DNA from 2 places in the Bradyrhizobium sp. AZCC 1693 genome. Region 2 is predicted to be linked to the other one. Evidence: predicted binding sites of a transcription regulator. Region 2 holds the regulator's gene; the other holds the start of a gene.
What was found. Region 2 encodes PhoB, which activates phosphate uptake and scavenging genes when phosphate is short. Its sites were predicted from a motif close to TGTCATNNANCTGTCAT; they were not measured.

Region 1 (14,452 bases), 3.0 Mb from region 2:
CAGCGCATCGACGCTTCGCTTGAAGATGGCAATGTCGCCGAAGGCTGCGATGTTGATCGCGGCGATCGCCTGTCCGGTGTTGGTGACGCTGTCGTCGTCGTGATTGAAGTCGATCACGTCGCGGCCCATCGCGGCGCCGCCGAGCGTGCCTGCAAGGAGGCCGATGATCATCGCAAGGCCGTAGCCCTTGTAACCGGCCTCCATGCCGCCGAGCGGTAGCAGCATGCCTTCGTCGGCGCGTTTCGGGTCGGTCAGCGGCTTGCCTTCGCGGTCGATCATCCAGCCCTCCGGCATGGTCTCGCCGCGCAGCGCCTTGGTCTTCACTTTCCCGTAAGCTGCGACCGTCGTCGCCATGTCGAGCACGATCGGGTTTTCGTCGCCGGCCGGAATCGCCGCCGCGATCGGATTGGTCGACAGCAGCATGTCGAGGCCGCCCCAGGGTGGAAGGTGATTGGCGTTGCCGACCGCGAAGTAGAGCCCGATCATGTCGTGGGCCAGCGGCATCGTGGCGTAGAGCGAGGCGGGGCCGGCATGGTTGCTGAACTGCGAGTTGACCCAGCCTATTCCGGTGCTGCGCGCCTTTTCGATCGCCATCCCGGCCGCGCGTTTCATGACGAGGTGGCCCATGCCGTTGTCGCCGTTCAGGACGGCGGTGCCGGCGTGCTCGTGCACGACATGGATGTTGGGCCGGACGTTGAAGCCGCCGGCCCTGATCCGCTTGACATATTGCGGCAACCGGCTGACGCCGTGCCCGTCCGACCCCTGCAGGTCGGCCGCCGCCATCAGGGCCGCGACCGTTGCGGCGTCGGCGTCCGGCAAGCCCACCGCGGTGAGCGCTTGCTCAATGAAGGCCTTCAACCGGCCAAAAGTAACTGATGTATCGGACAGGACGGGCACTCCCAGAGGCCCGCGGGCGTGGCCGCGCGCCGGGCGAAGTCGACGGCGGGCAGGCGGGCCGCCGCTGCTAGCCCGTGCCGAACGCCTTGAAGGTGATGATGGTGTGGGTGTCCTGGATGCCCGGAATCACCTGCACCTTCTCGTTGACGAAATGGCCGATGTCGGTGTCGTTATCGACGTAGAATTTGACCAGCAGATCGTAATCGCCGGCGGTCGAATAGATCTCCGAGGCGATCTCGGCCTCCGCGAGCGCATTGGCGACGGCGTAGGACTGGCCGAGCTTGCATTTGAACTGGACGAAGAAGGGAACCATCGCTGTCGTCTCCAAAAATGTTGGCCCCAATAGGCCAAAAAGCGCTGACAATGGCAAGCCAGCTTGCCGCCAATGGCGGGGCGCGCTAGGACAAGCCACTTAGGACAAGACACTTAGGACAAGACATGGCCCTGAAGCCCGCATTTTGACGAGACTTCTGATGACGACGCCGATCGCGCTCACCATCGCCGGCTCCGATTCCTCTGGCGGTGCCGGCATCCAGGCCGACCTGAAGACGTTCGCCGCGCTCGGCGTCTACGGCGCTTCCGTAATCACCGCGCTGACCGCGCAGAACACCACAGGCGTCAGCGGCATCCATCAGGTGCCGGCGGAGTTCGTGACCGCGCAGATCGATGCGGTGTTTGCCGATCTCGACGTCGGTGCGGTCAAGATCGGCATGGTGGCGCATCCGCCGGTCATCGATGCCATCGTCGCTGGGCTCAATCGCTGGTCGCCGAAACACGTCGTGCTCGATCCGGTCATGGTCGCAACCTCCGGCGATCGTCTGCTCGCAACCGAAGCCGTCGACGCGCTGCGGACCAAGCTCATCCCGTTGGCGTCGGTGATCACGCCCAATCTGCCGGAAGCCGCAGCCTTGCTCGACGAAGGCGTGGCGGCCGACGAAGCCGCCGTCGAGAAACAAGGCAGGCGATTGCTGGCCCTGGGTTGCAAGGCGGTGCTGATCAAGGGCGGCCACGGGGAGGGCGCCGAGAGTATCGACTATCTGATCGATTCCTCTGACGTCACCGCACTCGCCGCGCCGCGCATCGCCACTAAAAATACCCATGGCACCGGCTGCTCGCTCTCCTCGGCGATTGCCGCGGGACTGGCGAAGGGCGATGGCATGGAGGCGGCCGTACGCAACGCCAAGGCCTGGGTCAGCGCCGCGATTGCCGCCGCAGACCGCTTCAGCGTCGGGCATGGCCACGGCCCGATCCATCATTTTCAGAAGTTTTATTGACCTATCTTCGTCATCCCTGCGAACGCAGGGACCCATAACCACCTGCGTTGGTTGTTGCGCGAGGTGTCGACCAGATTGCCCAATTGATGAGCCGCGGCTATGGGCAGGGACGACAGCGAGATGCTTTTTCTTCCAATGTCGCCTGCCTGTCGCATCGCGCTGCTATCCGCAAGTTGTGGGGCGCGGCATTGATTCCCGTGGGGTTATCGCGGCGTGAACAGTCATCGCCCTGTCACAAAAATCTGTCAGGTGAGCAGGTATGGGCAGTGACTCCTTGAGTGAAGAGAGCCCGGAACGGCGCTTTCGTACCTTGTTTATCTCCGACGTCCATCTCGGAGCCCGCGGCTCGCAAGCCGATCGATTGCTGGACTTCCTCAAGAGCCACGACGCCGACACCATCTATCTCGTCGGCGATATCGTCGACGGCTGGGCGCTGAGGTCGAACTGGTACTGGCCGCAATCGCACAACGACTTCGTGCAGAAGATGCTGCGCAAGGCGCGCAAGGGCGCCAAGGTCATCTACGTGCCGGGCAATCACGACGAATTCCTGCGCAGTTATTACGGCACGCATTTCGGCGGTATCGATGTGGTTGAAAACACCATCCACGAGGGCGCCGACGGCAAGCGCTACCTCGTCATCCACGGCGACATCTTCGATCTCGTGGTGCAGAACGCACGCTGGCTCGCCCATCTCGGCGACAAGGCCTATGACTTCGCCATTCAGATGAATCGCCTCGTCAATTTCTTCCGGCGCATGTTCGGCGTGCCTTATTGGTCGCTGTCGCAATGGGCGAAGCTGAAGGTCAAGAACGCCGTGAACTATATCGGCGCGTTCGAAAAGACCCTGGCCGGCGAAGCGCGGCGGCACGGCGCCGACGGCGTCATCTGCGGCCACATCCACTACGCCACCATCCGCGACGAGCACGGCATCCGCTACATGAATTGCGGCGACTGGGTCGAAAGCTGCACCGCGCTTGCCGAGCACGAGGACGGCCGGTTTGAGATCATCACCTGGACCGATCCGCAGCGAAGGGCAGCGCCCGTTCCCCGCGTCGCGGCGCGCGCCGCATGACGCATATCCTGGTCGCGACCGATGCGTGGCATCCCCAGGGTCAACGGGGTGGTTCGGACGCTAACCATGATGGCAGAGGCGGTCTTTGTCGAACATGCCCTGAATGTCCGCTCTGAGCCGGCGGAAGGCGAACTGGCCGAATTTGGCGCGAAAGACCCCGCATTTCGCCGCCTGAGTTCACGTAACGCGTGAATTCACGCTAAATCGTCTTGCCGGCCCGTCTGCGACCGCGATACAAATTGCGGATGTCAGAATCTATCCAAAATCCACCCATTGGCGCGGCCGATATCGAGGCCGCCGCCAAGGTGGTTGCGCCCTTTGCGGTGCGGACCCCGCTGTTGTCGTTCCCCGTTCTCAATGAACGCGTCGGGACCAAGGTCTTTCTGAAGCCGGAAATGCTGCAGCGGACCGGATCGTTCAAGTTCCGCGGCGCCTTCAACAAGCTGGCCTCGATCCCGCAGGCCAGACGCGGCGGCGGGGTGGTCGCGTTCTCTTCCGGCAACCACGCCCAGGGCGTGGCGGCGGCGGCGCAGATCCTCAGCATGCAGGCCACCATCGTGATGCCTGCGGATTCGCCCGTTACCAAGCGCGAGCGCACCAAGGGCTACGGCGCCGAGGTGGTGCTCTACGACCGCGACAAGGAAGACCGCGAAGCCATCGCCAACGGCATCGCGGCGAAGCGCGGCGCGACGCTGGTGCGCCCCTATGACGATCCCTTTGTGATCGCCGGACAGGGCACCGCGGGCCGCGAGATCGCCGAGGACATGGCGGCGCTGGGATTAGCGCCCGACATCGTGGTAGCGCCGGCGTCGGGCGGCGGGCTGATCGCCGGCGTTGCGACGGCCGTGAAGGCAAAATTTCCGCAAGCGCAGGTGATCGTCGCCGAGCCCAAGGACTATGACGATCACGGCCTGTCGCTGCGCGCCGGCCACCGCGAGGCCCATCACGCCGCCGGCCGCACCATCTGCGATGCGCTGATGGCGGCGATGCCGGGCGAACTCACCTTCTCGATCAACAGCAAGCTGCTCGCCAATGGCGTGACCGCCTCCGACGAGGAAGTCGGCGCCGCGGTCGCCTATGCCTATCGGGAATTGAAGCTGGTGGTCGAGCCGGGCGGCGCCGTCGGTCTCGCCGCACTGTTGGCCGGCCGCATCGACGTCAGGGGCAAGAACGTCGTCATCGTGCTCTCCGGCGGCAATGTCGACGCGGACCTGTTCGCCAAGCTGGTCGCCTGACCAGGGCGCAGGCGTCCACACAATTTTAAGCATCGCCGCGAGCGGCCTCCCCCGCGCGTCCCGTTCAATAACGATTGAACGGGACAACCTTGACGGATGCGACAACGATAGCGAGGCTGAGCGCAACGAAGTTTCTTGAAAAGATCTGGATCGAACCAGGTCTCCCGGGAGGATGGCAATGCGGGCCGCGCTGACTGTTTTGTCTCTCACGATCGTGTTCGGTGCGCCCGCTGCTCACGCCCAGTACACTGCGAAGGAATGGCCGGAAGGGCCGAGCAAGGCAAGGTTCGCTGCGACCTGCGATGGCTGCCACGACATCAACCGCATCCGTGTCGGCTATACGGCAGAGGGCTGGCTCTCGGTCGTGCGCATGATGCAGAACGTCAACGCGCCCGTGCCCGCTGAAGAGTGGGGCGCCATGACCGACTATCTCATCAAGAATTTTCCGGAACGGTCGCGGCCGCCGGCGGCGATCATCGATGGCCCGGTGAAGGCCGACATCAGGATGTGGGATGTTCCAACGCTGGGCTCGCGCCCGCACGACCCGCTTGCCGCGCGCGACGGTTCAATCTGGTGGACCGGACAGCTCGCCAACAAGCTCGGCCGGCTCGACCCGAAGACCGGCGCTATCCGGGAATACACGCTCAAGTCGGCATTGACAGGACCGCATGGGCTGGCCGAGGACAAGACTGGCAATATCTGGTTCACCGGCAACAGCGCCGCGCTGATCGGCAAGCTCGATCCGTCCACCGGCCTCGTCACCGAATACCCGCTGCCGGACGCGAGCGCAAAGGATCCTCACACGCTCAATTTCGACCAGAGCGGAATGCTGTGGTTCACCGTCCAGCAGGCGAACATGATCGGACGACTCGATCCCGCAACCGGCGCGGTCAAGCTCGTGACCTCTCCGACGCCGAAGTCGCGGCCCTATGGTCTCAAGATCAACGCCCAGGCCGTGCCTGTTGTCGTCGAATTCGGTACCAACAAGATTGCAACCGTCGACCCCCAGACAATGGCGATCAAGGAATATGCGCTGCCGAACCCGGCCGCCCGACCGCGGCGGCTTGCGATCGATTCCGACGGCATGGTCTGGTATGCCGATTTTTCGCGCGGCTATCTCGGGCGGCTTGATCTGGCGACGGGCGATGTGAGGGAGTGGCCGTCGCCGAGCGGCGCGAGGTCGGAACCTTATGGCATCGTCTTCACGCACAAGGCGGTGTGGTACAGCGAGTCCGCCGCCAAGCCGAACACGATCGTGCGGTTCGATCCGGTAACTGAAAAATTCCAGAGCTGGGCGATTCCCGGCGGTGGCGATATCGTGCGCAACATGGATGTCGCGCCCGACGGCAATCCGGTCATCGCCGACAGCCTGACGAACCAGGTCGGGCTGGTCGCCATGAAGTAGCGTGTTAAACGGAAGCGGGCAGAGCGTGTGCTCTGCCCGGATTCGCATCGTATCAAGCTCTCTGATCAGCGCCGCCTGAAGCCGCCGCCGCCTCCGAACGAACGGCCGCCGAACGAACTGCGGGCGAATGAACTGCGGGACGGGCCTGCGGCGAAGCGGTGGCTGAAGCCTCCGCCGCCCATGCCACTGTTGAAACGACGCGGCGCGATGTTGACCATGTGTCTGTTGGTGAGCCGTGCCGGATTGTTGTTGAACCTGCCGGGCAATCTCGCGACCTTGCCGGTGTTGACGGGATTGGCGTTGGTCTTGCCGGGCAGGGTCGTGACCTTGCCTGTGTTGCCGTTGTTCTTGCCGAGGTTGGTCGGGTTGATCCCACCCTTGGCGGGCAGCGTAACGATCTTGGACGGCGAGGGCATATGGGCCTGAGCGCCAAGGTTACCCTTGGAGATGCCCAGCGTCGGGTTGTTGCCGAAGTTCCCCGGCTTGAACGACGGCGACTGCTTCGCCAGATGCGTGAACTGCATCAGCGGCACGGCCTTCGGCGTCCCCTGCAGCTTCAGCGCAGACTTGGCATAAGGGCTGTTGGAAAAACTGTCGTGGAACGTCTTGTAGGCGAAGGGCGAGTTCGCAAGCACCGCCTTGTGCCACGCCTTTGCCACCTGCAGGTTGCCGAGCAGCAGGCGGATGTGGTCGCACAGCGGGTCATGCGGGTAGAGCCGGATGAACTCCTCATAATACTCGGGCGAGCCTTCGGACAGTACGTAGTCGTAGGCCTGGCGCACCGAACGCGAGGGCAGGTTCGCCGCGGTTTGCATGATCGGGCTGCGATCCGGTGCACGGCCTGCGGCGACCGCGGTATCGCCGAAGAAGTAGAAGTCGGAGGTCAGCGACGAGCTTTCCCACGGCGTCTGCCGGCCCGAGGTCGCATTGTTCACCTGGAGCCGCACGCGCTTGAACAATTGCTCGATCGGCAGGTTCGGTTCGCGCGCGACATTCAGGAAGGCCGAGGTATAGGGGCTGTGGTTGCCGTCGCCGTCCTGCGCTTCCATGCCCGGCGCGGTGGAGTAACCGACGATCGAGCCTCTCGGCGCATCGACGATGGCAAGGCCCCGCCCGGTGTCATTGACCTCGGGGAACGGATTGTTGCGGCAGGCGTCGAGCACGACGATGCGCATCCGGCTCTGGATCGATTCCAGCGTACCCATCAGGTCGACCAGCCGCAGCGAATTGCCGTCGAGATCGGACGGCGTGGAGATCTTGGCATCGACCGGCAGCAGATAGTTCTCGCCCGCCACCTGCACGCCGTGACCGGCATAGTAGATCATGGCGACGGTGCCGGGTCCGCGCTCGGCTACCCTGTTGGAGAAGTCCTGCACGACCCTGACCATGTCGCTGCGCGTCAGGTCGGTCGCCTGGGTGACCTCGAAGCCGGCCGAGTTCAGAAGCTGCGACATCGATTGCGCGTCGTTGCCGGGATTGGCGAGCCTTGGCGCGATCTGGTAATTCGAATTGCCGATGACAAGCGCAATGCGCTGGTCCGTCGGCGGCGGCGTCTGCATGCCGTTGCGGATGTCGGCATTGGGGGCTTCGGCAAAGGCAGCGCCGGCGAAGCCCAACAGGCCTGCCAGCAGGCTGGCAGATAGCAGTAGCGACTTGAAACGGGACATGGCGGTGCTCCTTCTCCCTGGAGATTGGGAAGCACGCTATGTTCACGCGGGGGTCATTGTACGTGACTCCGATCACGTTGTTGCGGGAGGCCCCATCGCTCTTGCCGCCGTTCGGCGCAACTGACAATCTCCGGTTGCTGGAAGATCGAAGGGACCCAAATGGGGTGAGCTTCGGGCTAAAGGTCACGACAGGAATCATCGCGGCGGTGCTGGTCATCGCGGCGCTGGCGCAGGCGAGCAGGGTATTCACGCCGCTTGCCGCGGCCGTTTTCATCATCGCCATCGTGTCGCGCGGCTCCAGATTACGGTATCACAACCTGCGGGCGAACGGATCACGGCATCGCTGATCGCGCTCGTCAAACGGTGAGAGCGCTCGGTCAAATTGGTTTCTAATTCGCCGAGCTTTGTCGATGCATCGTCGGCGCGTCGGTGATTTGTCACAAAGTTTTGTAGCTAAACACACTCGCCGCAAACCGACTCCAAGGTTGTATGATTGACTAGGTACACCTTCGAGAACTACGTTCACTACCGGTCACAAGAAGCTGAAGCGGTCGTCGAAGATCGTTCTCGGCGTGCAACTCGTGTGTGTTGAGCGGCCGGACAATCTCCAAGGGAGCTTGTCCAGCCGCCGGGAGGGGTCCAATGGACTTTCCTTCGATCGCAGAACAATCAGAACGGCCATACATCTCGACGGGACATCTGCCCGGGCCCGAAATGGTGCAGAAGCTGGTGTTAGATGCGCACCGGCGTTTCAGGTTGAACGGCGACGGACATAATTCACAGGTCTATCCCGCGCTCGCGCGGGTTCCCAGAGAACTGTTCGGGATCTGTGTAGTCGGAACCAGCGGGCGCATCTACGAAGCCGGCGACACCGAGTACAAGTTTTCGATCATGAGCGTGTCGAAGCCGTTCGTGTTCGCGCTGGTTTGCGAGACGGTCGGCCCCGAGGAGGCGCGCGCCAGACTTGGGGCGAACGCCACCGGGTTGCCGTTCAACTCGCTTGCTGCCATCGAGCAGGGCGCCGGCCGCACCAATCCGATGGTCAATGCGGGCGCGATCGCGACCACGAGCCTCGTGCCCGGGCTGACGGCGGAAGGCCAATGGCAATTCATTCACGACGGGCTGTCGCGGTTTGCGGGGCGCAAGCTCACGCTCAATGAAGAGGTATACGCCTCGGCGTCGCAAACCAATTACCGCAACCGCAGTATCGCCCGGCTGCTGCAGAGCTACGACCGCATCTACTGCGACGTCAAGCAGGCAACCGATCTCTACACCAGGCAGTGCTCGCTGAACGTGAGCGCCAGGGATCTGGCGGTGATGGGCGCGACGCTGGCGGACGGCGGCGTCAATCCCGTTACGCGGCAGCGCGTGGTCGACGCCGCGGTCTGCCATTATGCGCTCACCGTGATGATAACAGCCGGATTGTACGAGACCTCGGGCGACTGGCTCTACGACATCGGCCTGCCTGGCAAGAGCGGGATTGGCGGCGGCATCGTCGCGGTTTCTCCGGGCAAGGGCGGCTTCGGCACCTTCGCGCCGCCGCTCGATGCGGCCGGCAACAGCGTGAAGGGACAGCTTGCGGCAAAATTCCTGTCGCAGCGGCTGGGAATGGATCTGTTCGTTTCTCAACCGGAAGTGTGAGGCGATGCACCGAGCGGCGTGAACGCGCTGCCAGCGGCCGGCCGATCCGCAAACCGGGGAACTCGGGAGGATACCATGGCGACGCACTCGATATTGATCGGAGCAATCCGGGAACAAGCGCGGGAGTCGTGGGTGCCGATGATCGCGATCGCGCTCGGCCAGATGATCATGTCCTTCAACGTCGCCTCGCTGCCGGTCGCGCTCGGCGGGATGGTGAAGAGTTTTGGCGTGCCGCCGACGACGGTCGCCACCGGGATCGTGGCTTATTCAATGCTGGTGGCCGGCTTCGTCATGCTCGGCGCCAAGCTCGCGCAGCGGTTTGGCGCGTTGCAGGTGTTCCGCTTCGCCGTGGTCCTGTTCTGTGCATCGCAGATATTGATGACCTTCAGCCCGACGGCAACATTGATGATCGTGGCGCAGGCGCTTTGCGGCGCGGCGGGCGCGGTCATCGTGCCGTCGCTGGTGGCGCTGATCGCCGAGAACTACACGGGGCGGCAGCAGGCGACGGCCGTCGGCGCGCTCGGCTCGGCGCGGGCGGCGGCTGGCGTGCTGGCGTTCATCATCGGCGGCGTGCTCGGCACCTATATCGGCTGGCGCCCGGCGTTCGGAATCCTGATCGCGGTTTCCGCCATCGTCTTTCTCCTGAGCTTCCGCCTCAAGCGCGACTACGGCCGCCCGGACGTGCAGTTCGATATCTTCGGTGTCGTTCTGGCCGCCTCGGCCATCATCCTCATCAGCTTCGGCTTCAACAACCTGAACGGCTGGGGGCTTGCGCTGGCGACCGCCAACGCGCCGTTCGATCTGCTCGGTCTTTCACCGGCGCCGGTGATGATCATTCTCGGTGTCGTGCTCGGGCAGGCATTCCTGATGTGGACGCACCGGCGGCAGGCGGCGGGGAAGACGCCGCTACTGGCGCTCGGGGTGATCGACTCGCCGGAGGAGCGCTGCGCGGTTTACGCGCTGTTTGCCGTGGTCGCGCTGGAGGCGGCGCTGAATTTCTCGGTGCCGCTGTATATCCAGATCGTCCAGGGCCGCTCGCCGCTCGCGACCGCCGTTGCGATGATGCCGTTCAACCTGACGGTATTTTTTACGGCGATGCTGATCGTCAATCTGTATGACCGGCTGACGCCGCGGCAGATCGGCCGCTACGGCTTCATTCTGTGCACCATAGGGCTGGTGTGGCTCGCCTTTGTCGTGCGTAACGACTGGAGCGAGGTCCCGGTGCTGCTCGGGCTGATTCTGTTCGGCATCGGCCAGGGGTCGCTGGTGACGTTGCTGTTCAACGTGCTGGTCACGGCCTCGCCCAAGGAGCTTGCCGGCGACGTCGGTTCACTGCGCGGCACCACGCAAAATCTTGCCGCGGCGGTCGGAACGGCGCTGGCGGGTGCGCTTCTCGTCGGCCTGTTGAGTTCGATCGCGCTGACCAGCATCGCGGCGAATCCCGTGCTGCCAAAAGAAATCCAGAGCCAGGTCGATCTCGATAACATTACCTTCGTCAGCAATGACCGGCTGCGCAGTGTGATGGAAGGCACGACCGCCTCGCCGCAGCAGGTCGAGGAAGCCGTGCGCGTAAACGCCGAGGCGCGGCTGCGCGCCCTGAAGATAGGGCTCCTGATTATGGCCGGCCTTGCGCTGCTGGCGATTATTCCGGCTGGCTGGCTTCCGAACTATCTGCCGGGCGAGATTCCGAGCGATGCGCCGACGGGCAGCCGATTGAGAACGAGCTGACTGAATACGAAGAGGCGAGGTGAGGGACATCCCGGCAAGGAGAACAACAATGGATGTAATCGATCGCCGCAGCGCGCTGCGGAGCCTTCTCTGCGGTGTTGTAGCCACAAGGAATGGGTGTGGCCTTGCTACCAGCCGGCAGCACGTAGCAGGCCTTCGGATTCCGGAGGGTTGGTCGTTGCGGGCGGCAGGCAAAACCGGGTGACATTCCAAACGAACGTCCCGGCGCGGGCCGCTATCGGTGGACTGCCACCTTGAGGCGGAACGGCAGCACCGTGACCGACATCGGCAATTGTCCGATGCTTTCGCCGTCGACGTCGGCGCGGACCATGCGATCGCTTTCGATAGTGATCCGCGTCGCGTGGCGCCGTGACACCTTCGGGTGCGCGAGATAACTGCCGTCGCCGAGGTTGGGGACGATCTTTGTCAGGGTCTCCCAATGTCCGATATCGCCGACCATGATCAGGTCGAGCTTGCGATCGCCGGGGTCGGCGCCGGGCGCGAGCATCAGGCCTTCGCCCGCGCCGTCGAAGCTGCACAGCATCAGCGACCACATCGGCAGGCTCTGTTCGGCCTCGTCGTCGATCCGGATGCGGTAGTTGCGCGGGTTGTAGGTCAGCGACGTGAACGCCGTCATCAGGACGTAGCTGATCGGGCCGAGCCGCTTCAGGAGCGGCACGCGCTGCGCGCGCCAGGAAATCGTGGCGGCGGCGCCGACGATGGCGAGCACGAAGCCGTAGCGCGTCACCTGGCCGCCCGCATAGCCCCTGGCGTCGGCGCGGAATACGTCGATGTCGCGCGTGTGGCCCATGGCGATGGCCTTGCTGGCCTCGCCGAGCGCGAGCTGGCCGAACGAGCGGGAAAGTTCGTTCGACGTGCCGCCCGGCAGTTGCGCCAGTACGAGGTCGGGCGCGATCGGCCGGTCGTCCGAGATCACGCCATTCATCATCTCGCTGAAGGTGCCGTCGCCGCCGACCGAGATCAGGCGCTGGCAACCGGCGCCGACGGCTTCCTGCGCCAGCTTAGTCGCGTGATTGGGCGCGCGGGTCATCGTGATGTCGTCGTCATCGATCGGGCCGAGATGCTTTTCGAGTTCGGCGCGAATTTGCGGCCAGCGCTTGCCGCAACTGCCCTTGTTCGCCATCGGGTTGACGATGATGCTGGTTTTCACGGCGATCTCCGCTGGCACGACAATCGCGCCAGCTTGACGTCGGCGCGGAAGCGAATCAACCGGAAAGCGAACTATTCGCAGGTGCAACAAATGCTGCGGACGCGTTGTGGAAGCCGGAGCGCTTCGAGCAGCGACGCAGAGGCGTTTTACGAAAAGAACGCGATCTTCTCGACCTGGCTCATGCGCCGGATCGGCGCCAGCGGGTCGTTGGCCGCCGTGACCGGCTTTCGCAACATGCCGCTCGCGATGAGGGTCGAGCCGAGCGACACTTCCACGGCCGGCACAGGCGCCGGTGGCACAGGCGCGGCGGCGGGCGGCGGGGGTGGCTGAACCACCTGTTGAACCGGCGGCGGCGACGGCGCGGCGACCGGTTCGGGCGCCTTTGCGACGATCACGGGAGCGGTCGGCGCAGGCTCCGCCAGACGGGCTTGCTCGGCTGCCGCTTCGGCGATCTCGTCGTCGCTGATCGGATCAGGCGCGCCCATCTCCATCGCGATCATGTCAAGGACCGCCTCGTCCTGGTCGTCGGCCTCCTGGGTGGCGTTGTGGACAGCCGTTTCCTGGACAGCGGCTTCCTGGGCGGCGGCGACTTCGGCGGCCGGTGGCGATTTCGTCTGCGTCAGCACGGTTTCCGCCGCCGCACGCGCGGCCTCGGCAGTCATGACTGGCGAAGCGGACGGTGCCTCGGCAACTTCCTCTGTCAAAACTGTTTCGGCTGTCTGCGCCGCCGGGGCCGTTTCCGGCGCGGCCGGGGAGGGCGCCGCCGCTTCGGTCTCGGTTGCCAGCGCTGCCGAACCGTCGTCGTCGCCGAATTCCATAAGCCGGCCTTGCAGGGCCGCAAAGGCCGCACGCAGCGCTACGCGCGCCTCCTCGGAGGAGAACTGGTCGGTGCCCCTCTCGATGACGGTGACCTGCGAATCGATCAGGTCGCAGATCCGCCCGTCATTGCCGATTTCCCGCAAACGCCAGGCGATTTCCCGCAACACCCGCGCGCCCTTGCGGACCGGGGCCAGCCGCTGCTCCAGCGCGAGGCTGTCGAGCGCCTCCACCGCCGATTCCTCGGCCGCTTCGACCGAATTGCGGATGGCGGCGAGCGCCTCGGTCAGGCGCTCCTGCGCCGCGGCGGCCGCGGCGACGGCCTCTGCGGCCTGCTGCGCCGAAAGGCCTTCCTCCCGCTGGAGGCTTTCCTGCCGCTGAAGGTCTTCTTCCCGCTGGGCGGCGAGGCTTTGCTCGATCCTCACTACCGCGTCCAGCACCATGCGGGTGTCGGCATTGCGGTTGCGCTTGGCGTATTCGGTCAGGAACCAGCGGCCCCGCGAAGTCTCCATGAAGGCTTCGGCGATCGCAGCATAGTCCTCCTCGCGCGGCAGCGCGGCGCGTGCTGAGATCGGCGAAAGGGCGAATGCTTCGTCGGCCATGTCAAACTCTTCGCGCAAATCAGCGCGCATTGCGATAACGAGACAACACGATATTGCCCGAATCGCAATTGAATTGATGCAGAGCGAATCACAAATCCCCACAGCTTCTCAAGATGCATCCAGGCATTTCGCGACGCGGGTGGCGCTGTTTTACGGCACGCTGTTCGGCATGACCGGCACCCACCTGCCGTTTTTCACGGTCTGGTTGAAGGCGGTCGGGATTGATGCATTTTGGATAGGGCTGATTACGGCCGTTCCCCCGGTGACGCGGTTTACGGTGCTACCGCTGGTGACGGGCCTTGCGGAACGGCGCCAGGCCTTGCGCGGGGCCATCATCGTGACCGCCCTTGCCACCGCCTTGGGCTTTTTCATTCTGGGAACCCAGCATCTGCCGGTGCTGGTGTTCCTGATCTACGCCCTGACCTGCTGCCTGTGGACGCCCATGGTGCCGCTGACGGATGCCTATGCGCTACGGGGGGTGAAGCGCTATGGCCTCAATTACGGACCGTTGCGGCTGTGGGGCTCGGCCGCCTTCGTCCTCGGGGCGCTGGTCTGCGGGGTGCTGTTCGACCTCATCGCCGCCCGACATCTGATCTGGATCATCGCCGGCTCGGCCGCGATCGGGGCGCTGGCCAGCCTCGCGCTGCAGCCGCTGGACGACAGCAGGACGGCCCGCCCGGGCACCGGTGGCGCGGGCGCGTTGCTGCGCGACGGCGGCTTCATCGCTGTTATCGTGGCGTCGGCGCTGATCCAGGGCAGCCATGCCGCCTATTACATTTTCGCGTCGATTGCCTGGCAACAAGCGGGGTTCGACGGGCTGACGATTGCAGTTCTGTGGGTCCTGGGCGTGATTGCCGAGATCGTGCTGTTCGCGCTGTCGCCGCGATTCACCCTGCAGCCGTCGACGCTGGTGGTGATCGCGGCGGTCAGCGCCGCCGCGCGCT
Region 2 (14,452 bases):
AGATGCGGATGGCAGTGACCCAGCGCATTGACCGCGACGCCCGAGGTGAAGTCGAGATAGCGCTCGCCATTGGTCGCGGTCAGCCAGCAGCCCTCGCCGCTTTCGAAGCCGAGATCGACCCTGGCAAAGACGGGGAGCAGATGCGACGTGGCGCTATTGGTCATGGCGATCACAAAAGGTTTGCACTGAAGGTAAGACCTGCCGCGGAGCACACGCGTGCATTGGCGCGAACGCGGCAACGGCCGGTCTTGCGAAAACGAAACGTGCCGCCTCTTAAGGGCGGCACGTGCGAGGTATTCTATGTGGGCGGGGGGCGCTGTCAACACGCCACGAAGCCGCCTTTCCTGCACCGCAAGATTAAGGAAATCCGTAAGATTGCGGTGTGGTGGAAAACACGCAGTGCAATGCCTAGATGTCGGAACATGTGGACGCGCGGGCCCGGACTCTTGCGCCCGAGTCACGCCATATTGTAGCGTTTGGGCTGTCGGGTACGACATCTCGTGCGGCAGTTCTGATCCCTAGAGTCCATTTTGTACGGCGTAAACGTTCGGGCGCGGTTTTCGCGCCCGGCGAGGGCTAAGGGATTCTGACCGCAGGGATTTTTGAGACGAATGACGTCGCCAGCGCTGCCCCTGATTGGCCGGCGCGATGCGAAGGGAAGAATGCGATGACGGTATTGACCTGGTCCGACGATCGCGTCGAGCAACTGAAAAAGCTCTGGGAAGCCGGATTATCGGCCAGCCAGATCGCCGCGGAACTCGGAAATGTGACGCGAAACGCTGTGATCGGCAAAGTGCACCGGCTGGGCCTGTCCGGCCGCGCCAAGAGCCCCTCCTCGGCGGCCCCGCGGCAGCGCAAGGCGCGCCCGGCGCAACAGATGATGCGGGTGTCGCGCCCGGTCTCGCGCGGCAACACCGCGCTTGCGCACGCCTTCGAGGTCGAGATGGAGCCGGATCCGATCGCCTTCGACAACGTGGTGCCGATGAGCCAGCGGCTGTCGCTGCTCGAACTGAACGAGGCGACCTGCCACTGGCCGGTCGGCGATCCCTCGAGCCCGGAATTCTTCTTCTGCGGCGGCAGGGCGCTTACCGGCCTGCCCTATTGCGCGCACCACTCGCGCATCGCCTATCAGCCCGCCGCCGACCGGCGGCGGCAGGCGCCGAAGCAGACAAGGTAAGGGCACGCGGCAGCAGTTGTCGTCCCTGCGAACGCAGGGACCCATAACCACAGGCGTTCGTGGTTATGTCACGCTGGGGCTCCAGCGCATTTCAACAATCGAGATTTGTGGTTATGGGTCCCCGCGTTCGCGGGGACGACGATGGAGTGCGGGTGACGCGCTGGAGCCTTACGGCTCCACCTTCGCAAACCGGTCATCCAGCGCATAACCCGCGCCGCGCACGGTGCGGATCGGGTCCTGCTCGCGGCCGGGATTGAGCAGTTTGCGCAGACGGCCGATATGGACGTCGACGGTGCGCTCGTCGATATAGATGTCGCGGCCCCAGACGCTGTCGAGCAATTGCTCGCGGCTGAAGACGCGGCCGGGATGTTCGAGGAAAAATTCCAGCAAGCGGTACTCGGTCGGGCCGAGATCGATCTGGCGGCCCGAACGCGCGACGCGGCGTTTCTCGCGATCCAGTTCGATGTCGCCATAGGTGAGCACCGTGGCGAGCCGCTCGGGGCTTGCGCGCCGCAACAGGCCCTTCACCCGCGCCAGCAGTTCCGGCACCGAGAACGGTTTTACGATGTAATCGTCGGCGCCGGTCGCCAGGCCCCGCACCCGCTCGCTCTCCTCGCCGCGTGCCGTGAGCATGATGATCGGCAATTGCTTGGTCTCCGGCCGGGCGCGCAGGCGGCGGCAGAGCTCGATGCCGGACAGCCCCGGCAGCATCCAGTCGAGCACGACGAGATCGGGCACGCGCTCCTTCAGCCGCGTATCCGCATCGTCGCCGCGGCCGACGGTTTCGACCTCATAGCCTTCGGCGTCGAGGTTGTAGCGCAACAGCGTGGTCAGCGCTTCCTCGTCCTCGACCACCATAATGCGCGCGCTCATTCTGCTGTCCTCAAGTGTTCGGTACGGTGGTGGCAAACGTCGTCATGTCGCCCTTCGGGCGCTCGTCGAGCATCTGCTGACCCTCGATCATGTAGAACACGGTTTCGGCGATGTTGGTGGCGTGATCGCCGATCCGCTCGATGTTCTTGGCGCAGAACATCAAATGAATACAGAACGAGATGTTGCGCGGATCTTCCATCATGTAGGTCAGGAGTTCGCGGAACAGCGAGGTGCAGATGGCGTCGACTTCCTCGTCGCCCTTCCACACCGCCATCGCCGCCGGCAGATCGTGCGCCGCATAGGCGTCCAGCACCGACTTGACCTGCGACAGCACCAGGTCGGTCATGTGTTCGAGGCCGCGCATCAGCTTGAGCGGCTGGAAATCGTTCTCCAGCGCCGCGACGCGCTTGCCCATGTTCTTGGCGAGGTCGCCGATCCGTTCCAGATCGGTGGCGACCCGCATGGCGCCGACGATTTCGCGCAGGTCGATCGCCATCGGCTGGCGGCGGGCGATGGTCAGCACCGCGCGTTCCTCGATCAGATGCTGCAGGCGGTCGATCTCGACGTCGGCGGCGACGACGCGCTTGCCAAGCGCTACGTCGCGACGGACCAGCGCGTCGACGGATTCGGTGATCATGCGCTCCGACAGGCCACCCATCTCGGCGACGAGACGGGTCAGTTCCTGGAGATCGCTGTCGAACGCCTTGGCGGTGTGTTCAGAACCCATGTGTTATCTCCTCAACCAAAACGGCCGGTGATGTAGTCCTGCGTGCGGCGATCGCCGGGCGAGGTGAAAATCTTGCTGGTGTCGTCGAACTCGATCAGTTCACCGAGATACATGAAGGCGGTCTTGTCGGAGACGCGGGCCGCCTGCTGCATGTTATGGGTGACGATCGCGATGGTGTAGTCCTCCGCCAGTTCCTGGATCAGCTCCTCGATCTTGGCGGTCGAGATCGGATCCAGCGCCGAGCACGGCTCGTCGAACAGGATCACCTCGGGCCGTACCGCAACCGTGCGGGCGATGCAGAGCCGCTGCTGCTGGCCGCCGGACAGCGACAGGCCGCTTGCATTCAGCTTGTCCTTGACCTCGTTCCACAGCGCGCCGCCGCGCAGCGCCTTCTCGACCCGGCCGTCCATCTCGGACTTGGAGATCTTTTCGTAGAGGCGGATACCGAAGGCGATGTTTTCGTAGATCGTCATCGGGAACGGCGTCGGCTTCTGGAACACCATGCCGACGCGGGCCCGCAGCAGATTGAGGTCGAGCTTGGGGTCGAGGATGTTGGTCTGGTCGAGCATCAATTGACCGGTCGCCTTCTGGCCGGGGTAGAGATCGTACATCCGGTTGAAGATCCGCAGCAGCGTGGATTTGCCGCAGCCGGACGGGCCGATGAAGGCGGTGACGCGGTTTGTGCCGAGCGTCAGGTTGATGTTCTTCAGCGCATGGTGCTCGCCATAGTAGAAGTTCAGGCCGCGCGCGGTCACCTTGGGCGCAGCCTCGGGCAGCGCCACCTGCGGAACGGGCCCGCTCGCGGAACTCACGGATACGGAGAGATCGGTCATTTGGATGTCCTCTCGGCGCCGAGAATGCGCGCGCCAATATTCAGGGCAAGTACGGTGAGCGTGATCAGCAAGGCCCCGCTCCAGGCGAGCTGCTTCCAGTAGACATAGGGGCTCTGCACGAAGTTGTTGATGGTGACGGGCAGGTTCGCCATCGTCTTGGTCATGTTCAGGCTGAAGAACTGGTTGGACAGCGCGGTGAACAGCAACGGCGCGGTCTCGCCGGCGACTCGGGCGGTGGCCAGCAGCACGCCGGTGATCAGGCCCGACCGCGCGGCACGATAGGCGATCCGCCGGATCACCAGCGAACGCGGCAGGCCGAGCGCGGAGGCCGCTTCGCGCAACGGGTTGGGCACCAGTCCCAGCATGTCCTCGGTGGTGCGGACCACCACGGGGATCACGATCACGGCCAGCGCCAGACAGCCGGCGAAGGCCGAGAACCCGCCCATCGGCACCACGATGGCGCCGTAGATGAACAGGCCGATGATGATCGAGGGCGCGCTGAGAAGAATATCGTTGATGAAGCGGATCACCGAGGTCAGCTTGTCGTGCTTGCCGTATTCGGCGAGATACGTGCCGGCGAACAGGCCGAGCGGCGCGCCGATGCCCACCCCGATCACGGTCATCATGATCGAGCCGATGATGGCGTTCCGAAGCCCGCCCTCGGTCGATCCGGGCGGCGGCGTATCCTGGGTGAAGACGGCGAGGTTGACGCCGGAAAGGCCGTTGTAGAACAGCGTGAACAGGATCAGCGCGAGCCATGTCACGCCGAACAAAGCGGCGCCGACGCACAGCGCGCGGATGATGGTGTCGAAGCGGCGGCGGGAGGCGTAGATCGGGTTCATGTCAGTTCCCCGCCTTCTTTTCCAGCCGCAGCAGCATCAGCCGCGCCGCGGCGAGCACGAAGAACGTCAGCACGAACAGCAGTAGCCCAAGCAGGATCAGGCCGGACTGATGCAGGCCATCGCTTTCGGCGAACTCGGAAGCGATGGCGGCCGAGATCGTGGTGCCCGGCGCGAAGATCGAGGACTGGATCTTGAACGAATTGCCGATGATGAAGGTCACCGCCATGGTCTCGCCGAGCGCGCGGCCGAGCGCCAGCATAATGCCGCCGATCACGCCGACCCGGGTGTAGGGAATGACGACGTTGCGGACGACTTCCCAGGTGGTGCAGCCGACGCCATAGGCGGCTTCCTTCAAAACCGGCGGCACCGTCTTGAACACGTCGACCGAGATCGAGGTGATGAAGGGCAGCACCATGATCGCCAGGATCAGCGACGCGTTGAACAGGCTGAGATAGGACGGGGGACCGGCGAAGATTGTGCCCAGCACCGGAACGCCGTCGAACACGCTGATCATGAACGGCTGGAAGGTGTTGGCCAGGAACGGCCCGAGCACGAAGAAGCCCCACATGCCGTAGATGATCGAGGGGATGCCGGCGAGCAGCTCGACCGCAAGGCCGATCGGGCGGCGCAGCCAGAGCGGGCAGATCTCGGTCAAAAACACCGCGATGCCGAGGCCGACGGGGATCGCGATCATCATCGCGATCACGGAGGTGATCAGCGTGCCGTAGATCGGGCCGAGCGCACCCAGTACCGGCGGATCGGCCGACGGCGCCCAGCGCTGCGTCCACAGGAAGGCCGCGCCGTATTCCCTGATCGCAGGCCAGGCGCCGACGATGAGCGAAAGGATGATGCCGCCGAGGATGAGCAGAACCGAGATCGCGCAGGCGCGCGTGATCCAGTAGAAGGTGACGTCGCCGAGCTTGAACGCGCTGAGAGCCCTCGCGCGATCGTAGGGTCCGGCAGCTTCCATTACGTCGCTTTCAACCGCCATTTCCGCCACGCTAGTCCCCTGTACTTCTACTCGATCTTGCTCGATCCGTCTCGTGCCCCGGATGCGACGCAGCGCGTAGCGATGCGTTGCTAAGCCGGGGCCCAATTGTCGAGTGACGCGTTCTTGAGACGCGTGGGTCCCGGCTCTGCGGCGCAGCGCAAAGGGCGCTGCACCGCGTCCGGGACAGGAGACCTCAGCTCTTGATCTCGGCCGACCAGGTCTTCTCGATCTGCTTGACGACCGAGTCCGGCATCGGGATGTAGTCGAGCTCTTCGGCCATCTTGTCGCCCTTCTCGAACGCCCATTTGAAGAACTTGACGGCTTCCTGAGACGCCGCCTTGTCGGTCGCATCCTTGTGCATCAGGATGAAGGTCGCGCCCGTGATCGGCCACGACGCGTCGCCGGGCTGGTCGGTCAGGATGACGAAGTAGTTCTTGGCGCCGGCCCAGTCGGCATTGGCAGCCGCGGCCTGGAATGCGCCAATCGTCGGCTGCACAGTCTTGCCGGCCTTGTTGATCATTGCGCCGTAGGTCAGCTTGTTCTGCTTGGCATAAGCATATTCGACATAGCCGATCGAATTCCTGGTCTGGCTGACATTGCCGGCAACGCCTTCGTTGCCCTTGGCGCCAACGCCCGTCGGCCACTCGACCGCGGTACCGGAGCCCGCCTTCGCCTTCCACTCGGCGTTGCTCTTCGAGAGGAAATCGGTCCAGATGAACGTGGTGCCGGAACCGTCCGAACGGCGCACCACCGTGATCGCGTCGGAGGGCAGCTTCACCTTGGGATTGAGCTTGGCAATCGCAGGATCGTCCCACTTCTTGACCTTGCCGAGATAGATGTCGCCGAGCAATTCGCCGGAAAAAACCAATTCGCCCGGCTTGATGCCTTCGAGGTTCACGACCGGCACCAGCGCGCCCATCGCCTGCGGCCATTGAATCATGCCTTCCTTTTCAAGCTGCTCCGGCTTGAGCGGCATGTCGCTGGCGCCAAACGTCACGGTCTTGGCCACGATCTGCTTGATACCGGCGCCGGAACCGATCGACTGGTAGTTCAGACCGTTGCCGGTCTCCTTCTTGTAGGCGTCGGCCCACTTCGAATAGAGCGGAAACGGAAAGGTGGCGCCCGCGCCGGTGATATCGGCGGCGAAGGCCGACGTCGACGCGGCGACCAGGCCGGCGGCGACGATTGTCCTGAGGAAATTCATGGTTGGTCTCCATCTGGTGAGCGAAGCGCCTGTTGCGCCCGATCGCGCTCACGTGCCGCTCATCTAGGAGCGGTCGATAGAGCTTTTACGAAGGTTCGATGACAGTTGGATGACATAATCAAGCGATTGAAATCGCGTGGATTTAATGCGCTGACGGGGTCTTGGTCTGGGGAAAACACGCAGTAAAGACCGCGCCGTTTTTCGGCACGCTTTCGATCAAAAGCCGGCCGCGATGGCGGTTAAGAATATGTTTCACCAAGGATAAACCGAGGCCGGTTCCACCCTGCGCGCGGCTGTCGCCGACATCGACCCGGTAGAAGCGTTCGGTCAGCCGCGGCAGGTGTTCCGGCGCGATGCCGGGGCCGAAATCCCGCACCATGATCCGGACTTCCGGCGCGCCCTCGCTGGACGTGGCCTGGGTCAGGGAGACGATCACCCGCCCGCCGGACGCGCCATATTTGAGCGCGTTCTCGATCAGGTTTTCAAACAGCCGCAGCAGTTCCTCGCGGTCGCCCGCGATCGCGACCTGTGCGGTGGGCAGGTCGATCTCGATTTCGACCTGGCGTTCCCGGGCCAGCGGCTCCAGTCCGTCGGCGACCTGGCGAATGATCGGCACGATATCGACGCAGGCGTCGGGCCGGACATGGGCCGACAATTCGACCCGCGACAGCGACAGCAGATCGTCGATCAGCCGTGCCATCCGCGTCGCCTGCGTATGCATGATCGACAGGAAGCGTTCGCGCGCCTTGGCGTCCTCCTTGGCCGGCCCCTGCAGCGTATCGATGAAACCCGACAACGCCGCGAGCGGCGTGCGCAGTTCGTGGCTGGCATTGGCGACGAAATCGGCGCGCATTTCCTCGACCCGCCGGAGCGGCGTCTGGTCGTGGAAGGTCATCAGCATGCATTTCTCGGTGCCGCCGAACAGCGTCGGCACCGGCACCGGCGTGATGATCAGTTCCATCCAGCGGTCGACCGGCACCTGGTCGAGATAGGTCGCCCGGCGTGGTTCGGTGGTCGCGATCGCCTCGCGCAGCGCGGTGATGATTTCGGGAGAGCGCAGCGCGAACTGGGCGAGTTCGTTCTTGCGCAGCGCAGGCGCGAGCTGCGCGGCCGCCGCGTTGAGATGCAGGACGCGGCCGGCGCGGTCGAGCAGCACGGCCGGATCCGGCATGCCGGCAACGACGGCGCTGACGGCGGCAGACTCGACCGGGCTGACGGCGCGGACATCGTCACGGGAGACCGCCACATGATGCAGCCGCCACGGCACCAGCGCCGCGGCGGCAATACAGATGAAAACCGCCACGGCGCGCGCCAGCGAGAGATCGGCCAGCACCACGAGCGCGCAAAGCGCGAGGCCGGCGGCGAGCAGAATGATCGCCGAATGCCGCAACCGGTCCGGCCACGGCGCAAAGAACGAGGAAGAGCTGGAATCGTCAATCGCCATGGCGCAGGCTTTTTCCTCTAATCGCGAAGCCCCCGCCGCGTCATCAGGTGCCCGTGTCTCCACGCTCGCGGACATAGACGGCGGCCTCATGCCTCGTCGGCTCGGCGTCGGCGCTGGCCGCCAATTGGCGCAGGCGCTTCGATCGCGCGCCGATGATAATCTCCCGAAGCGTCAGCAAGATTACAGATATGACAAAGGGACCGATATAATAGAGGACGCGGAACAGCAGCATGCCGGCGAGCAGTTCCTCCCGGTCCATCTGCCAGAGCCCGACCAGCATGGCGGCATCGAAAACGCCGAGCCCGCCCGGCGAATGGCTGGCAAAACCCAGCAGCGTGGCCGAGACGAAGATGACGGCGACGACGACAAAGCCCAGATTGGGCTCGTCCGGCACCAGCACATACATCGCCAGCGCGCAGAAGCCGAGATCGACGATGCCGATGGCGATCTGCAGCAGCGTCAGCGGCCCGCCCGGCAGCGTGACCGTCCACGGCCCGCGGCCGACGCCGCGGGGCTGCGCCCAGACCCAGGCCACATAGCCGACCAGTCCGAGAAGGATGCCGAACGCCGCCACGCGGTTGAACCAGACCGGGAGCTGGTCGATCGAGGCGGCGGCCTCCGGGTGATAGGCGATGCCCAACCCCAGCACGGCGGCGTTGCCGAGCCAGAAGGTCAGCCCGGCGAGGAAACAGATCTTGGCGACATCGATCGCGTTCAGCCCCCAGGCCGAATAGATCCGGTAGCGCACGGCGCCGCCGGTGAAGACGCTGGCGCCGACATTGTGTCCGATCGAATAGGAGGTGAAGGCGGCAAGCGCGTTGACGCGGTAGGGAATGTGGCCCTGGCCGATCGCGCGGACCGCGAACCAGTCATAGAAAGTCAGCGTGAAATAGCCTGCCGCCACGAACAGGGCCGCCAGCGCGATCTGGCGCGGCTCGGTGCCCTTGATGGCGTCGATCACCTCATCGGTGTCGATGCCGCGGAGCATGTGATAGAGTACGTAGCACGCAACGGCGATCACCGTGATGCTGATCAAGACCCCGAGCTTGTGCAGGACCTGCTTCTGGCGCAGAAACGAGATCGCCCTGCGTATTGCTTCCAGCATCTACACCTCGAATTGCGCTTCTGCGGCGAGAACCCCGCCGACGCTACGCTGCTCCCTTGCCCCTCTGGTAGCGCGTTTTGAGCCGGAGTGGAATTCGCCTGACGACAATAAAACACGCTTCTTCAACATATTAGGCGCCAGTTGACGACGGTAGAAGTACGGTTTTGCGGCAATCCCGCCGCCCAACGGCGATTCGCGACCATAGAAGGGGCTGGTCAAGAACGCGTGACAGTGACGGCGGAGGAACTGGCGGGCTCATGCGGCGGTCAGGCCGACGGCGCACTGCGCGAGACCACCCAGTCGCGCAACCATGATCCGACCGCACAGAAGCAGAGATAAAGCGCGAACATGATCAGCCCGAGGTCGAGCCAGTAGCCGAAACGGCCGGGCACGATGCGCGCAAGGGCTGCTCCAATCAGCGCCGCGACCAGGGCCGAAAGCGCCCAACGCAGCTTCCGCGAGACGCCGTCGCCGTGCTGAACCACTGAAATCCAGCCCATGGCGAAGCCGAGCAGCGCCGATGCCAGCAACCAGCCCCAGTAGAATGTGGTCAGATAGGCCATGCTCACTTCACCACGAAATCGATGCGGCGGTTCTGCGCCTTGCCCTGGTCGGTATCGTTAGCCGCAATCGGCTGCGTCGAACCATAGCCGGCCGCGCTGAACCGGTTGGCCGGCAATCCCGCCTTGACCAAATAGTCGGCGACCGCCTGGGCACGCTTCTCGGACAGCGCCTGGTTGGCCGCCTCGTCGCCATCGGTATCGGTATGACCTGATATCTCGATATTGGCGGTCGGACAGCGCAACGCGGTTTCGATCAGGCGGTCGAGCAGGCCGGCGGAATCCGCGACAATGTCGGCCTTGCCGGCTTCGAAGCGGATCCGGGCCTTGCCGAGCAGTTCGGAGAATAGTTGCTGGCAGACGGTCGCATCCACCGGCGCCGCAGCCGGCTTGACCGAGATTTCCGGCTTGAACCGCCAGCCTTGCGGAAAATCCTTGCCGAGGCCGGCGCGGATCTGGCCGGCGGCGGCTTCATAAAGCGCATCGCCCGACAGCTTGACCTCCCGGTCGGAGACGACGAGCGTGCCGGTCGACAGCCGCGACAGCGCGCCGAGCGCGGGCACCACCGCGTTGGCAAACCCTGCGGGCGCACCGACGCTCTCCTTGAGGTTGTCGACGACCTTTTCGCTGAAGAACTTGCGTCCCGCCGCCGCCACCAGCGCGGCGTGGCCGTTGCTGTCGGGCGCGTTCCCGGTCAGCGTCAGCGTCACCGCGACCGGATCCTTGTAGGCCTGGAAGATGTAAGGCGGCGCCTTGACCTCGTTGGCTGCAACCGAAAAGCCCTCGGGCAGATTTTTCAGCGCGGCGGCGATGGCTTCCCGGCCACCGAGTTCGCGCGCCATGCCGGACAGGCTGACCTTGGTGTCCGACAGCGTGATCTTGCCGTCCTTCAGCTTGCCTAGCTGGTCGAGCAGCAGCAGCGCGGCATTGTCGAAACGCGGCGGCGCCCCGCGCGACAGATTCATCCGGTCGACCACTTCGACGCCACTGAGGCCGGCGCGGGCCGCCTCCATCAGCCGACCCTTGCTCGCCGGCAGGGGCGAGCTGCCCGATAACGTCACCCGGAGGACGTCGCGTTCGGCCGACCAGACAAACGGCGTGGCTTCGGGAACGAGCCGTGTTTCATCGTTAACCAATCGCACGCCCGGCACCGCTTCCACCGACGCCACCGCACTCTGCCGGCCGTCTTCCGAGAAAGCATCCGCCGCAAGCGTTACGTCGCGGCCAACGACCGTAATCCGCCTTTTGTCGAGGATGGTGTCCTTGAGGGCTGCGGCCGAGCGCTGCGCCAGGTCGATTTCCAGCGGCTCAGTACTCGTCCAGGCTGCGATAGCCCAAAAGATGACCAACGGAATGATGCCCGGCCACCATTTGCCACTCCACCTGAAAAGTCCGTGCATTCGAGTTCCTGCGGGGTCCGGAACGGAGAGAAAACAAACCCTTGCGAGGCTGTCAAACCCGAAATGTCGCAGGCGCCGAAACGCTCTGAAATTAGTCAGGCTAACTGTTTCTTCAGCGATCTTTCGCTAATTTCGCCCCGTAAATAACCGGGCAGCCCTGCATCTCGATGAAACCGCTTCGCAACACCGTCATCCGCGCCGGACTGGAAGCGCTGTACTTCTCCGGAGCGCACTACCTGCTGCGGCCAATCTTCGCAGGCGTCGGCGTCATCTTCATGCTGCACCACGTCCGCCCGAGGCGCGACGGCGCGTTTCAGCCCAACTATCATCTTGAGGTCAAGCCGGAGTTCTTGCGGGCGATGCTGGCGCATCTTCGTAACCTCGACGTCGACATCGTCACCATGGACGAGGTGCATCAGCGACTCCAGGCGCGCAAATTCGCGCGGCGCTTCGCCTGCTTCACCCTCGACGACGGCTATCGCGATAACCGCGATTACGCCCTGCCGGTGATGCGCGAATTTGATGCCCCCCTCACCGTCTACGTGACGAGCGATTTCGCCGAAGGCACCGGCAGGTTGTGGTGGGTCGCGCTCGAGCGGGCGATCGCCAAGGCGCCTTCGATCGAAGTCCCGATCGGCGGCGTCAAGACCCGCCTCGACGCCTCAACACCGGCGGCGAAGCAAGCCGCCTTCGATCGCATGCACGACTGGCTGCGCGGGCTGCCGACCGAACACGACATGCAGCGCGAAATCTCCGCGCTATGCACGCGACATGGCGTGGACGAAACTCCCATCGCTCGCGAGCTCTGCATGTCCTGGGATGAATTGAAGGCATTCGCTGATGATCCGCTGGTGACGATCGGCGCGCATACGATCACGCATTGCAATCTGGCGCGGCAGAGCGAGGAGACCGCCTCGTTCGAACTGGCCACCGGCCGCGCGCGGATCGAAGCTGAGTTGCAGCGGCCGGTGATCCATCTCGCCTATCCCTATGGCGACCGGATCGCGGCGGGCCGGCGCGAATTCGCCCTGGCGAAGGCGGCGGGATTCAAGACGGCGGTCACCACGCGGCCAGGCATGATTTTTCCGGAAAGCGCCGAACACTTGACCGCGCTGCAGCGGGTTTCGCTCAACGGCAACTACCAGGATGCGCGCCTCCTCCCCGTTCTGACATCAGGCGCGGCCACCGCGATGTGGAACGGTTTCCGTCGCATCGACGCGGCGTAGGGTAACGCCTCTTCACTTCCCTTCTCCCCTTGTGGGAGAAGGTGGCGCGGACGCAGTCCGCGCCGGATGAGGGGTTCTTTCCGCGGAGACAGACCCCTCACCCGTCCGCGATGCTTCGCATCGCGTCCACCCTCTCCCACAAGGGGAGAGGGGAAGAGTTGACTCGCCGCCCTCCCCCGCCCAAAACCAGCGGCAAAGCCAATGGAGGAACGCATGTTCAAGGATCTGTTTTCGCTTAACGGCCGCGTCGCGCTGGTGACGGGCGGCTCGCGCGGCATCGGCAAGATGATCGCGGCCGGTTTTCTCGCGCAAGGCGCGGCGAAGGTCTACATCACGGCGCGCAAGGCCGGGCCCTGCGAGGCGACCGCGAAAGAACTGTCCGCCGCCTATGACGGCGAATGCATCGCGCTGCCGATCGACATCTCCACGGTTGCGGGCTGCGACAAACTCGCCGGCGAAATCATCAAGCTGGAGCCGAAGCTCGACATTCTCGTCAACAACGCGGGCGCTGCCTGGGGCGCGGAGTTCGACGAATTCCCCGAAAGCGGCTGGGACAAGGTCATGGACCTCAACGTCAAGTCGCTGTTCTTTTTGACCAAGGCGCTGGCGAAACCGCTGCGCGCGGCGGCCTCGCCCGAACGGCCGGCCAAGGTCATCAACATCGCCTCCGTCGACGGCATCTTCGTCAACCCGAGCGAGACCTATTCCTACGCCGCGAGCAAAGCCGCCGTGATCCATCTGACGCGGCGCATGGCGACGAAACTGATCAAGGACAATATCAATGTCACCGCGATCGCGCCCGGCGCGTTCAAGTCGGACATGAACCGGGCCGCGCGCGACCACTCGGACGAAGTCGCAAAGCGCATTCCGGCGCGTCGGATCGGAACCGACGAGGATATGGCGGGGGTGGCGATCTATCTCGCCTCGCGTGCGGGCGATTATGTGATCGGCAACACCATCGCCGTCGATGGCGGCGTGGTTTATGCGAACGCGGGACTCGAGATCGCGGGGTAAGCCGTGGCTTCAAAGACTGGCGTCGTCCCTGCGAACGCACATAGGCGCTAAGGTAGTTGGATCATTGTTTGATACGTGCGTTTTCTTGGGGGTTCGCGAAGATGGCGCTGGAGCGCCGACTTTGACCGGCGCAGGCAGGCGATTGTGGGCTGTGGGATAATCGCCTGAAGCAGCGAGGCGACGAGATTCTGAAGCAGACGCCAAGCGCCAGGCGGCGTCAGGCGGCTTCGGCCAAGCGGGGAGAGACCTCGAGTTCGTCGATGAACGGCTCGAGCAGCAGAATGGCCAATAGATGAGCCAGAACGTGGGGTCTGGCGGAGCCTTCATCGGTTCCTGGCGGTCCCTTCAGGCCGATCAGACTCTTCAATCGTTTGAAGCCGAGTTCGATCCGCCATCGAAGGCGATATAGGGCCAGGACATCGGCGGTTGCGAAGTCCTTGGGCTTGAGTGAGGTGATCAGGATCACCCATTCGGCGGCCTCGAGCGTTTGCTTCGAGAGTTGGTGACCGCCTCGCTGTGCGTCGCGGCGCGCCTTGCGTCGCGCGTCGGCAGCCGCCTGCACCGGCTTCTTGATGGCGACCAGACGCAAGGCGAGAGGTGCGCCGCGCTTGCGTTTTACCCAGATCGGCCGATCGATCAGCCCGCGGACTGCCGCCTTGCGCAACGCGGCGAGGAGATCGAACACCTCACCTTCGGCATCGAGCCAGCGCGCGCTCTTCCAGCCGGCCCGGATCACGAGGTCCGCTCCGGCTTCGAGCAGGGTCGCCATGCGGTCCGGTTGCAAATAGGCGCGATCGGCAAGGCGGATCTCTCCAGCCACCGCCGGTATCCGGTCGAGCGTCTCGCCCGCCCGCTGATCGGTCAGTTCGAAGTGGCCAAAGCGTTCCTGCGGCAGATCGAACGCGCTGTGGATGCGCCACACCTTGTTCTTCTTCCTGGCCTCCGATCCTTTCTTCGGCACCGAAGTGGCATCGATGATGCGGATCATTCGTCCCCGGCTCGCTGACGGGGCAGTGGCCGCAAGTACCTGACCCACCAGCATTGCGAACCAGTCCC

Region 1: a site for PhoB is predicted at 2,391-2,407, ahead of V1293_RS34970 (UDP-2,3-diacylglucosamine diphosphatase). Genes of this name have one in related genera too.

What each region holds. Positions count from the first base shown of each region.
Region 1 covers NZ_JAZHSD010000001.1:7,379,691-7,394,142, forward strand. The annotation lists gene V1293_RS34955 (Ldh family oxidoreductase) at 1-897, opposite strand, end outside; gene V1293_RS34960 (Lrp/AsnC ligand binding domain-containing protein) at 965-1,210, opposite strand; gene thiD (bifunctional hydroxymethylpyrimidine kinase/phosphomethylpyrimidine kinase) at 1,371-2,171, shown strand; gene V1293_RS34970 (UDP-2,3-diacylglucosamine diphosphatase) at 2,431-3,243, shown strand; gene V1293_RS34975 (hypothetical protein) at 3,310-3,435, shown strand; gene V1293_RS34980 (threonine ammonia-lyase) at 3,489-4,478, shown strand; gene V1293_RS34985 (Vgb family protein) at 4,657-5,883, shown strand; gene V1293_RS34990 (caspase family protein) at 5,949-7,550, opposite strand; gene V1293_RS34995 (hypothetical protein) at 7,652-7,897, shown strand; gene glsA (glutaminase A) at 8,193-9,191, shown strand; gene V1293_RS35005 (MFS transporter) at 9,267-10,919, shown strand; gene V1293_RS35010 (diacylglycerol/lipid kinase family protein) at 11,155-12,090, opposite strand; gene V1293_RS35015 (hypothetical protein) at 12,237-13,508, opposite strand; gene V1293_RS35020 (MFS transporter) at 13,585-14,452, shown strand, end outside.
Region 2 covers NZ_JAZHSD010000001.1:4,411,338-4,425,789, forward strand. The annotation lists gene V1293_RS21120 (aspartate aminotransferase family protein) at 1-164, opposite strand, end outside; gene V1293_RS21125 (GcrA family cell cycle regulator) at 668-1,177, shown strand; gene phoB (phosphate regulon transcriptional regulator PhoB) at 1,346-2,050, opposite strand; gene phoU (phosphate signaling complex protein PhoU) at 2,061-2,777, opposite strand; gene pstB (phosphate ABC transporter ATP-binding protein PstB) at 2,789-3,610, opposite strand; gene pstA (phosphate ABC transporter permease PstA) at 3,607-4,452, opposite strand; gene pstC (phosphate ABC transporter permease subunit PstC) at 4,454-5,443, opposite strand; gene pstS (phosphate ABC transporter substrate-binding protein PstS) at 5,637-6,647, opposite strand; gene V1293_RS21160 (ATP-binding protein) at 6,790-8,091, opposite strand; gene V1293_RS21165 (lysylphosphatidylglycerol synthase domain-containing protein) at 8,135-9,196, opposite strand; gene V1293_RS21170 (hypothetical protein) at 9,463-9,759, opposite strand; gene V1293_RS21175 (OmpA family protein) at 9,762-11,156, opposite strand; gene V1293_RS21180 (polysaccharide deacetylase family protein) at 11,324-12,382, shown strand; gene V1293_RS21185 (SDR family oxidoreductase) at 12,596-13,396, shown strand; gene V1293_RS21190 (transposase) at 13,614-14,452, opposite strand, start outside.